Regions from separate parts of the Dactylosporangium sp. McL0621 genome, predicted to be linked through region 2. Evidence: riboswitches for the same ligand, from Rfam matches in the RefSeq annotation. Region 2 holds a riboswitch; the other holds the start of a gene.
What was found. A riboswitch is a leader RNA that binds a small molecule or an ion and turns the genes downstream of it on or off. The one in region 2 is predicted to bind cyclic di-AMP.

Region 1 (5,315 bases), 3.4 Mb from region 2:
TACGTCGTGAGCGGGTCCAACACGGTGAAGGCGATCGACACGGCCACCAACGCGGTCGTCGCCACCATCGGCGTCGGCACCGACCCGGACCACCTCGTCGTGAGCCCGGACGGCCGGCGCGTCTACGTGCCCAACTCCGGCAGCGGCAACCTGACGGTCATCGACACGGCCACGAACACGGTCGCCGCGACCGTCGCCGTCGGCCACGAGCCGCACGCGGTCGCGCTGACCCCGGACGGGCGTCGCGCCTACGTGGCCAACTCCGCCGCCAACACCGTCTCGGTGCTCGACCTCACGACGAACACGATCACCGCGACCGTGCCCGTCGGCAGCGGGCCGCTCGGCATCGCCGTCACGCCGGACGGTGGCCGCGCCTACGTGTCCAACTCGCTCGGCAACACCGTGTCGGTGCTCGCCACCGCCACGGACAAGGTCATCGCGACCGTCCCGACCGGCAAGGGGCCGCAGACGGTGACGATGGCGGCCGACGGCACCCACGTCGTCGTGGCCAACCACACCGACGGCACGCTGACGGTGATCGACCCGGCCACCAACGCGACGACGACGACCGACTACGTGGGCGAGGGCCCGGCGGGCCTGGCGATCGCGACGGTGCAACCGGCCCCGCCGACCGCGAACCTCGTGCTCTCGTCGCTGCCGGAGTCGGGCCGCGTCTCGTTCGACGCGTCGGCCTCGAAGCACGGTTTCGGCTTCAACATCGGCTTCAGTGTCGACTGGGGCGACGGCACCGCCCCGAACGGCCAGAACTTCCACAACTACGCGCACGGCGGGACGTACACCGTGACCCTGACGGTGACCGACGACCTGAACGTGAAGGCGACCGCCAAGCAGCAGATCTCGGTGCAGCCCATCACCCGCATCTTCTCGATGCTGTCGGCCAGCAACCTGCGGTACGTCTCGGCCGAGACGGCCGGCGCGGACCCGCTGGTCGGCAACCGGACCGTGGCCGGGGCGTGGGAGACGCTGTTCCAGGTCGATGTGGGCGGTGGCGCGGTGGTGTTCCGGGCCGGCGTCAACGGCAGGTACCTCACCGTCGACCCGGCCGGCAAGCTGACCGCGAACGGCGCGGCGCGCGACGACGGGTCCCGCTTCAAGGTCATCGCCGGGGCGAACGGGTCGTTCAGCCTGCTGTCGGTGTCCAACAACCGGTACGTCAGCGGCAACAACGGCTCCGGCCCGCTCACCGCCGACCGTGCCGCGATCGGCCCGTGGGAGCAGTTCTACGCGACGAGGACCACCAACATATCGATCGACGCGCAGGCCAACTACAACTACGTGACGGCGGAGAACGGCGGCAACGCGCCGCTCATCGCCAACCGTGGCGCGCCCGGCCCGTGGGAGACGTTCGACGAGATCGAGGCCGGGGACGGGTACGTCGCCTTCTTCTCGCACGCCAACCAGCGCTTCGTGACCGCGGAGAACGGCGGCAACGCGCCGCTCATCGCCAACCGCACCGCCGTCGGCGCGTGGGAGAAGTTCTACCTGTCGGCCGGCTGGAACAGCACCGTCAGCATCCGCGCCAACGCCAACAACCTCTACGTGACGGCGGAGAACGGCGGCCGGTCGCCGCTGATCGCCAACCGCCCCGTGGCCTCGGTCTGGGAAGCGTTCACCGGACTGTAGGAAAAGCTCTACCGACGGGCGAAGACAGCGGCGCCCGGGGTCTTCGCGGCGAGGTCCAGCAGGTGCTGGGCCTCGACCGTGAAACCGGCCTCCTCCAGCCAGGCCGTCACCTTGGCCGGCGGGCGGAGATGGACGTGGACGCGCATCGGGTGGCCGCCGTAGCCCTCGGTCTTCAGCCGGTGCGCGTCGCCCACGTGGAAGCCCAGCAGCAGCCGGCCGCCGGGGCGCAGGACCCGATGGAAGTGGGCCAGCACCTGCGGCACCAGGTCGTCCGGGATGTGGATCAGGGACCAGAAGGCGATCACGCCGTCGAGCGAGGCCGCCGGCAGGTCGAGTCCGGTCATGTCGCCGACCTCGAAGGCGAGGGCCGGGTGCGTCGTACGGGCCAGGTCGACCATCGCCGGGGACAGGTCGATGCCGAAGGCGTCCACGCCGGCCGCGTGCAGGTACGCCGTGACATGGCCCGGCCCGCACCCCACGTCGGCCACGCGGGCGCCCGGCGGCAGCAGCGCCGCGAACAGGTCGAGGGTCGCCCGCAGGTACGCGTCGTTCGTCAGCGCATCCCGGACCAGGTCCGCGTAGCTGGTCGCGACGGTGTCGTAGGACGCTCGCGTGTCGTTGCGCCAATCCTCGGGGGCCACGAGCGGCAACCTTAGCCGGACCGGCCCTTTGAAACGTAGCCGTCCGAGTGACTGCGCGGATCACGGCATTCGCGGCATCATGTGCGGTTATGCGCCGCCGCCGACGGTTGTTGTTGTGTGCTCTGCTCGCCGGTCTCGTCGTGGTGGCCGGGCTCGCGGTTCGCTGGGTGGCGGCCCCGTCGGACGAGCGGGCCGACCTCTCCACCCGGCCCGGCACGTCCGCCCGGCCCGGCCCGTTCGTGCCCGGCCCCGGCATGGGCAGCGCGCCGGGAGTGGGGCCGGCCTCGAACGCGACGGCGGCCCACGGGAGCGAGGCCGGCATCCGGTACACCTTCGACGGCGGCCTCGGCGAGCCGGTCACCGACGCGGCGGGGCGGCTCGGCCTGCGGGCGCGGCGCGCGGGCGGCGGGCAGCTCTCCGCCGTCGCCCACGACGGCGGACTTGCGGTGCGCTTTCCGCCGCGGTGTGAGCATTACGGTGCGGAGAGTTGCGCCCGGGCCATCGTGCAGAGCGGTCCGGCCGGATTTCTCAATCCGGGCCGCGGATCCATTACGTACGGGGCCACCGTCCTGGTTCAGCCGAATGAGACTTCCAAAGGCGCCAATGTGGTCCAGAAAGGGTTCTCGGTCGGTGACAGTCAGTTCAAACTGCAGGTCGACGGCGAGGCCGGACAGCCCAGTTGTGTGATTGTCGGCACTGGTTCGAGCGCAATTTTCGTGGCCGTCGCGGCGCGGTCCATCGCCGACGGGCGGTGGCACCGGATCGCGTGTTCGCGCGGTAACTCCCTGCTCACGGTGGTCGTGGACGGCGCCGAGGCGGGACGCACCGCGGTACCGCCGTCACTGTCGATAGCGAACGACGACCCGTTGTGTATTGGCGGCAAGGGAACCAGCGCGAACAACGATCAGTTCGTGGGCGCAATCGATGATGTGTTCGTCACTCGAATCGCCTGACCTTAGGGACAAATCGGACAACAATCGCGCTCCGACTTGAACCTGGGAACGGTGCGCCCTTAACGTGAATTCCGGTCGGCTGGATGTCCGCGCCCCACCCGGGTGCGCCAGGCGGCACCGTCGAGTCGAATTTCGAGCCGGGGACCCACGTGTTCCATCGGGGTGAATCCGCGCGATTGCGCGGTAGGGCGACCTTCCCGCCCGAACCCGTCAGCTAACCCGGTAGGCGGCCAGGAAGAAGGAGTAACTCCTCGGTGGAGACCCATCTGAGGTGGTCGAGGCGGCCCTCCCGTCTGCTGCGGCTCCTCGTCGCCACCCTTGGCGGTCTGTCCCTCGCCCTCGGCATCACGGGCCTCGCGCACGCGGACCCCTCGCCGGGCGAGGTCGAGAAGCAGATCGACGAGAAGTGGAACCAGATCGAGCCGGTCATCGAGCAGCACAACAAGCTCAAGCTCGAGCTCGCCGCCAACAAGACCAAGCAGAAGCAGCTCGAGGACCAGATCGCCCCGCTCAAGGCCCAGGTGGACGCCGCCTTCGACAAGGTGAGCGCGTTCGCGGTCCTGCAGTACAAGAACGGGCGGGTCTCGAAGCTCGACGCCATGCTCACCACGGGGTCGCCGGACACGTTCGTCGACCAGATGACGTTGCTCAACATGGTGGCCAAGGACGAGCAGTCGCGGATCAAGGACGTTCTCGTCGCCAAGCAGCAGTACGACGCCCAGAAGGGCCCCATCGACCAGCTCATCGCGCAGCAGGCCGAGCAGGAGGCCGCGCTGGCGAAGCAGGAGACGCAGGTCAACGCCGACATCAAGACCCTGCAGGACATGCGCATGCAGGCGTACGGCAGCGCGGCCGGCACCGGCTCGCTCGCGCCGGTCGCGTGCCCGCAGCAGTACGACGGCTCGCCGGGCAGCAAGGCCGCCCAGGTCGCATGCAAGCAGATCGGCAAGAAGTACGTCTGGGCGACCGAGGGGCCGAACACGTTCGACTGCTCGGGCCTGACGATGTACTCGTGGAAGCAGGTCGGTGTCACCTACCTGCGGCACTACACGATGTGGCAGTACGAGGACACCAAGCGCGTGGCGCGGTCCGACCTCAAGGCCGGTGACCTCGTCTTCTTCTACTCCGACAAACACCACGTCGGGCTGTACGTCGGCAACGGCTGGATGGTGCACGCACCGAACTCGAGCCAGCCCGTGCAGATGAAGAAGATCGATTCTGAGCCGATATCCGGGTACGGCCGGGTGGCGTGACTTTGACGAAGGGCGGGCCTGCGGGCCCGCCCTTCGTGTTTCATCACTTGGTCGGCCAGGTCCGCCAGTTCTGCCAGGAGCGGCTCGGCGTCGGTCCGCGCTGGCCCTGGTACCGCGACCCGTACACCGCCGAGCCGTAGGGGTGCTCGGACGGCGAGGACAGCCGGAAGATGCACAGCTGCCCGATCTTCATGCCCGGCCACAGGCGGATCGGCAGGTTGGCCACGTTGGACAGCTCCAGCGTCACGTGCCCGGAGAACCCGGGGTCGACGAAGCCGGCGGTCGAGTGCGTCAGCAGCCCGAGCCGCCCGAGACTCGACTTGCCCTCGAGCCGCCCGGCGAGCTGGTCGCCCAGCGTGATCACCTCGAGCGTGGACGCGAGCACGAACTCCCCCGGGTGCAGCACGAAGGATTCGCCGTCGTCCACCTCGACCATCGACGTGAGATCGTCCTGCTGGATGGCCGGGTCGATGTGCGTGTACAGATGGTTGTTGAACACCCGGAACCACCGGTCGAGCCGCACGTCGATGCTGGACGGCTGCACGAGCGCCGGATCGAAAGGCTCGAGGCGCAGCTGGCCGCCTTCGAGCTCCTTGTTGAGGTCACGGTCGGATAGCAGCACCCTCTGAGGTTACGGGGTTCGCTTCGTCGGCCGCCCTGGTGGTCGCGGTGAGCGCCCTTTGCAGCACTTCCGCCGAGATCTCGATCTCTTCGGTGGTGAAGTGCGAAAAAGCTTCCCGCATGTGTACCCCCAGAGGCGCGAAAAACTCGTGCGCCAGCGCCTGGGCCTTGGGCTGAATGTGCAGGTGCAGCCGCCGCCGGTC
Region 2 (5,315 bases):
TCGCCGTACTGGGTCGGGGCGACCAGTTGCGTGGTCTCGCCGGTGGACAGGTCGGCGATCCAGGCCGCGCCGCTGTGGCGGACGTCGGGCGTGCTGGTGAAGTAGGTGAGGTACCGGCCGTTCGCGCCGAACGACAGGCTGCCCGGGCCGAGCTGCAGCTGGGGGCCGTCGACGACCACGGTGCGTTCGCCGGTCGTCAGGTCCAGCACGTCGAGCTCGGTCGGGCTCGGGTAATAGGCGAGCTTGGTGTCGTCGGGGCTGAGCACCCCGGAGTCGCCCATCGGCTGGGACAGCAGGCGGTCGGTCCGGTCGGCGACGGTGTCGTAGCGGTACAGCCCGGTGCTCGAGTTGTAGATGACGTAGTGGCCGTCCTGGCTGACGGTCGGGAAGCTCACGGACGACGACGCCGGCGGCGACAGCTGCACGGTCCGGCCCGTCGCGCGGTTGAGGACGTACGCGGTCTGCGTCGGGTAGCTGCCCTGCGTGGGAAGGCTTACCAGGCCGCTGTACGCGATGATGTTGCCGTCGTCGCTGATGCCGACCCGCACGTAGGCGACGGCGCTGTACAGGCTGGGCAGGGTGACAAGCGTCGTCGTGCCGGTCTGCCGGTCGCGCAGGAAGAGGTCGCGGAAGCCGCAGCTGCAGGTGCTGACGACGACGGGCCGGCCGGGGACGAGGTTGGTCGAGGCGGAGTCGAACAGCACGAAGCGAGCGTCCGCCGACAGGCCGATCAGGAACCCGCCCTGGTTGGCCGGCGCGCCGTCGCTCGCGCGGCTCACGACGTCGACCGTGTGCTGCTGCCGGTCGGCGAGGTAGACCTGCGCGTAGAGGGTGTTCCCGTTGCCGGGGTCGCTCGGCAGCGGGAGGTCGGGCCGCAGGTTCGTCGCCCAGGAGGTGAACGCGACGTACCGCGCGTCGGGCGTCATGACGGCCTGGATGCTCTCCGCGTCGGCCGGGTCGCCGGCCGCCGTCGCGCTCACGGTCGTCGTGCCGGTGACGCTGACGCCGGTGCCGGTGCCGGCCCAGGCATACAGGGCGGGCACAGGTAACGTCTGCGCTGCGGCGATCGTGAGGGCCGCCGCCATCGTGGCCAGTCTTCGCATGACGCCTCCTGCCGACGCGTACGACCGATTCTCCGACGGCGCCCGGGTCCGCGGCTCGGTTGAACGGCTCGCGTGGCGCCCGACTCGGGCCACCCGTTCCGTGAAGGCGGAACCGCCCGGCAGCGCCGCGACGGTTCGGAACCGGCGTGCGGTTTGCCTAGTTCCGGAACAGGGCGATGGGCTGCCCGTCCTTGGGGAACGGCAGCGAGTGGTGGTCCAGCGGCGCGACGTAGCCGGGGTCGACGCTCCAGTGGTATCCGCGCAGCAGCCGGTGCATGATCGCCTTGACCTCCAGGCCGGCGAAGTACAGGCCGATGCACTTGTGCACGCCGCCGCCGAAGGGCTCCCACGCGAAGCGGTGCGCGCGGTCCTCGCGGCGCTCGGGCGCGAAGCGCTCCGGGTCGAACGCCGCCGGGTTGCTCCAGTAGTCGTCCATCAGGTGGGTGAACTGGAGGCCGAGCATGCAGAGTGTGCGCGCCGGGATGCGGACGCCCTGCACGACGGTGTCCTTGACGGTGTAGCGGACCAGGACCGGCACCGGTGCGCGCAGGCGCAGGGCCTCGCGCATGACCAGGTCGATCGAGACGAGCGACTCCAGCTCGGCCATCTCCGGCGCCGGTCCGAGGGCCAGCGCCTCGGCCCGGCAGCGCTCCTGCCACTCGGGGTGCTGCCCGAGGTACTGCAGCATCGTGGAGATGGTGATTGTCGACGTGTCGTGGGCCGCCATCATCAGGAAGATCATGTGGTTGACGACGTCGTCGTCGGAGAAGCGGTCGCCGTCCTCCGTCTCGATGTGACAGAGCACCGAGAAGATGTCGTCGGTCGCCTCGGCCCGCTTGACGGGCAGGTACCCCCGCAGGAACTGCTCGAGCACCTTCCGGCCGCGGTACGCCCGGCCCCAGCGCGTGAACGGCACGTCGGCCCGGACGATCCCGGCGGCGGCCTGCACGCAGGCGATGAACGCCCGGTTGACCCGCTCCATCTCGGCCGGGCCGGTGTCGCGGGCCCCGCCCATGAACAGATCGGCGGCGATGTCGAGGGTCAGTTGCTTGAGGCGGCGGTACGCCCGGAACTCCCGCCCGGCCTCCCAGTTCGCCATGCCACGCTCGATGGCGGGGTGCAGCCGGCGGGTGTAGCCGACCAGCCGCGGCCGGGTGAACGCCTCCTGCATGATCCGCCGATGCCCGCGGTGCTCGTCGAAGTCGATGAGCATCAGGCCACGGTGGAAGAACGGACCCACCAGCTGCGACCAGGCCGGCTCGTTGGCGAACGCCTTGTCCCGGTTCTGCAGCGCCTCGCCGCAGGCGTCGGGGCCGAGCAGCATCACCGTGTCCTGGCCGAGCAGGTACGACGGCGCGACCGGGCCGTAGTGCTCCCAGTGGCGCCGGTAGAGCCGGATCGGGTCGCGCTGGTAGTCGAAGATCTGGCCGAGCCAGGGCAGGCCGCGGTCCTCGCGGCGCAGCTGCGCCAGCGGACGGGGGCCGGCGGTGCGGGGTTCCGTAGGCCGGGCCGTCATGGCTCACCTCGCGATGGCATCCTCGTTCCACCCAGCCTGGTTCCGGGCGGCCATCGTGTCAACCACCATGTCCCGCCCGCGGGCCCCTCGACTACCGTCGATCCGTGGGCTCCGACGGCGGCCGTGCTGGAGATCGCGGGCCTGGACGTCGGGCTGTCCATGGTGTTCGCCGTCGACCCCGCGCGCAGCGCGGTAGTGGGCCGGCGGGAAGGTGACGAGCACGCGAGGGCCTGCATTTGTAGGAGGGGTGGGGTGGGGCGGACGGGGTGGGCCGGTGGATGTACCGCCCAGTAATGTCCACGTGTCTGAGCTGGTCGTTTGCCATCGCCAGATGGCGCCGGCCCGGACCCGTCGAGTCGCATTGTTGCGAACCGGGGACCCAAGCAGTCCCGGGGTGAATCCGTCGGCCTCCTCGCGTAGGTCGTGGTAGGGCGTGCTTCCCGCCCGAATCCGTCAGCTAACCCGGTAGACGGCATCGGAAGGAGCCTCGATGCACCAACGCTTCACCGCGCTGCTTCGCCGCCCGATCCCCGCACTGCTCGGGACCGCCTCGCTGATGGTGGTCTCCGTGGCGACCGCGGCGCTGCTCAACGGGGGCGCCGCGCCGGCCGATGCGCACCCCGTCGGGACCGCGGCGCTGAGCACCGCGACGCCCGCACAGCCGAAGGCGACCACGCCGCCGGCCCCCGACCTGCTGGACACCGCGCCGGCCGAGAACACGGTCAACTTCGACTTCCAGTTCCAGCCCAACTTCTACTACTGCGGGCCGGCCTCGACCCGCATCGCGCTGACGTCGGTGGGCGCCGACCTGTCGCAGAACGACGTCGCCGCTCGCCTCGGCACCACGGTGAACGGCACCAACTCGGTCGCCGACGTGACCAGGGCAATGAACGGCGTTCTGGGCAAGGAGGTGTACCAGGCCCGCTTCATCGCCGGCCAGCGCGCCTCGGCCGGCGAGGCGCGCGAGCTGCAGTACGACGCCGTCCGTGCGCTGAGCACCGGCCGGGCCCTGGTCGCCAACATCGTGGGCGGCGCCACCGACCAGGCCGGCACCTACCACGAGTTCCCCGGCGGACACTACATCTCCCTGGTCGGCTACCGCGACCACGGCCGCGCCGTGCTCATCGCCGACCCGTCGGGCATGTTCGGCCCGCGCACGTACTGGATGTCCACGGACACCCTGGCCAACTGGGCCGCGGCGCGCGGCTACGTGGCCTGAACCACCTCCGTGGGCGGCGGCAACGGGCCGGGGAGCATTGTTGCCGCCGCTCACGGTCAGGCCAGGTCGGCGGGGCAGGTTGCTGGTTCCCGCCCGGACCAGGGCGATGACCGGCCCGACGGTGTACAGGGTTCTCGGCGTTCAGTCCTTGGCCAGGACGATCACCCGGTCGTCCGGGGCGAACGTCACGCTCGCCGCCTTGTCCGGGTTGAGCACGATCCCGTACGCGGGCGCGGCCTGCGCGTTCGCGGCCAGCCGGTAGCCGACCGCCGACTCGCCGCGCAAGCGGGCCGCCTCCAGCACCGTCTGGAAGTTGAGCGGGTGGCCGGCGCGGACGTACAGCTCGGCGGGCTTCAGGTAGATCTCGCTGCCCCCGGCGTCGAACAGCCGGCCGAACACGTCGGCGAGGTGCGGGTTCTCCGAGACCTGGGTCGTCATCAGGCTCAGCAGCTTGTCGCTGACGATGAAGTCGTCGGCCTGGGTGACCTGGGCCAGCTGGCGGTTGCGGTCGTCGCCCATCTCGCTGACAATCGAGAACTTCCCGTCGAGCTTCTGCTCCATGTCGCGCAGGTGCAGCAGCGTCACGAGGGTCCGCGAGTCGGCGACCTGCCGGTCGACGTCGTCGTAGCACAGCGCGATGACGTGGTCGAAGTCGTCGATGCCGAGCGACTCGAGCACGGCCCGGTCGGCGCTGTCGTCCTCGGTGAGGCTCAGCGACAGGTTCCGCACCTCGGCCGCGAGCCGCTTCAGGCTCAGCGACACGTCGTGGTGGCGCGCCACGACGACGACCTCCGAGCCGGCCGTCAGGTACTGGTCGAGCTGCTGGACGACCCCGACGGCCCGCTGGTTCCAGCCGAGGATGAGGGCCCGCTTCGGCGCCGGCACGGGATCGGGGCCGGCCACGATCAGCTCATGGTGGATCGGCGCGGGCGGCGCCATCACGACGGTGTCGTCGTCGGCGGAGATGGCGAGCAGGTGGTCGCCGTCGGCGATGCGGTAGTCGCCCGGCGGGTTCAGCAGCACGGTCCCGTTGCCCTGGCGCACGCCGAAGATCGCCGAGGTGCGGTACGAGTGCAGCGCGGTGGAGTACGGCTGCCCGGCCAGGCTCGGCTCGTGCCGCACGTAGATCTCGTCGCCGCCGAAGTCCAGCAGGTCGGTGTAGACGACGGACAGCCCCGACTGCAGGCACGTCTGCACGATCAGGCGGGCGGCGACGCTGGTGGCGTCGATGAGGTACGCGGCCGGACCGCCGGCCAGGCGCGCGGCCGGCATGTTCGACTGCTCGGCGACGCTGCCGACGATCGTGCACCGGTTCTCGGCCTTCGTGACGGACAGCAGCATCTTGACGAGGTGCGCGTCGCGGTCGTGCCCCGAGCCGGTGAGGATGATGACGGACCGCGCCTCGGCGATGTTCACCAGCGCGATGTCGTCCGGGTCGAGCGGGTCGCCGGTGCGGCACACGACGCTCGTGCTGCGC

Region 1: it holds a riboswitch for cyclic di-AMP, as region 2 does, so the genes downstream of both, ACPPVO_RS00420 (NlpC/P60 family protein) here and ACPPVO_RS44680 (C39 family peptidase) in region 2, are expected to answer to the same signal.

What each region holds. Positions count from the first base shown of each region.
Region 1 is NZ_CP188259.1:89,718-95,032, reverse strand. Features, by position in the region: gene ACPPVO_RS00435 (beta-propeller fold lactonase family protein) at 1-1,644, shown strand, start outside; gene ACPPVO_RS00430 (class I SAM-dependent DNA methyltransferase) at 1,653-2,285, opposite strand; gene ACPPVO_RS00425 (LamG-like jellyroll fold domain-containing protein) at 2,375-3,238, shown strand; cyclic di-AMP (ydaO/yuaA leader) riboswitch at 3,347-3,481, shown strand; gene ACPPVO_RS00420 (NlpC/P60 family protein) at 3,493-4,491, shown strand; gene dcd (dCTP deaminase) at 4,535-5,113, opposite strand; gene ACPPVO_RS00410 (MarR family winged helix-turn-helix transcriptional regulator) at 5,094-5,315, opposite strand, start outside.
Region 2 is NZ_CP188259.1:9,393,185-9,398,499, reverse strand. Features, by position in the region: gene ACPPVO_RS44690 (hypothetical protein) at 1-1,103, opposite strand, end outside; gene ACPPVO_RS44685 (cytochrome P450) at 1,261-2,619, opposite strand; cyclic di-AMP (ydaO/yuaA leader) riboswitch at 2,959-3,106, shown strand; gene ACPPVO_RS44680 (C39 family peptidase) at 3,110-3,838, shown strand; gene ACPPVO_RS44675 (CASTOR/POLLUX-related putative ion channel) at 3,980-5,315, opposite strand, start outside.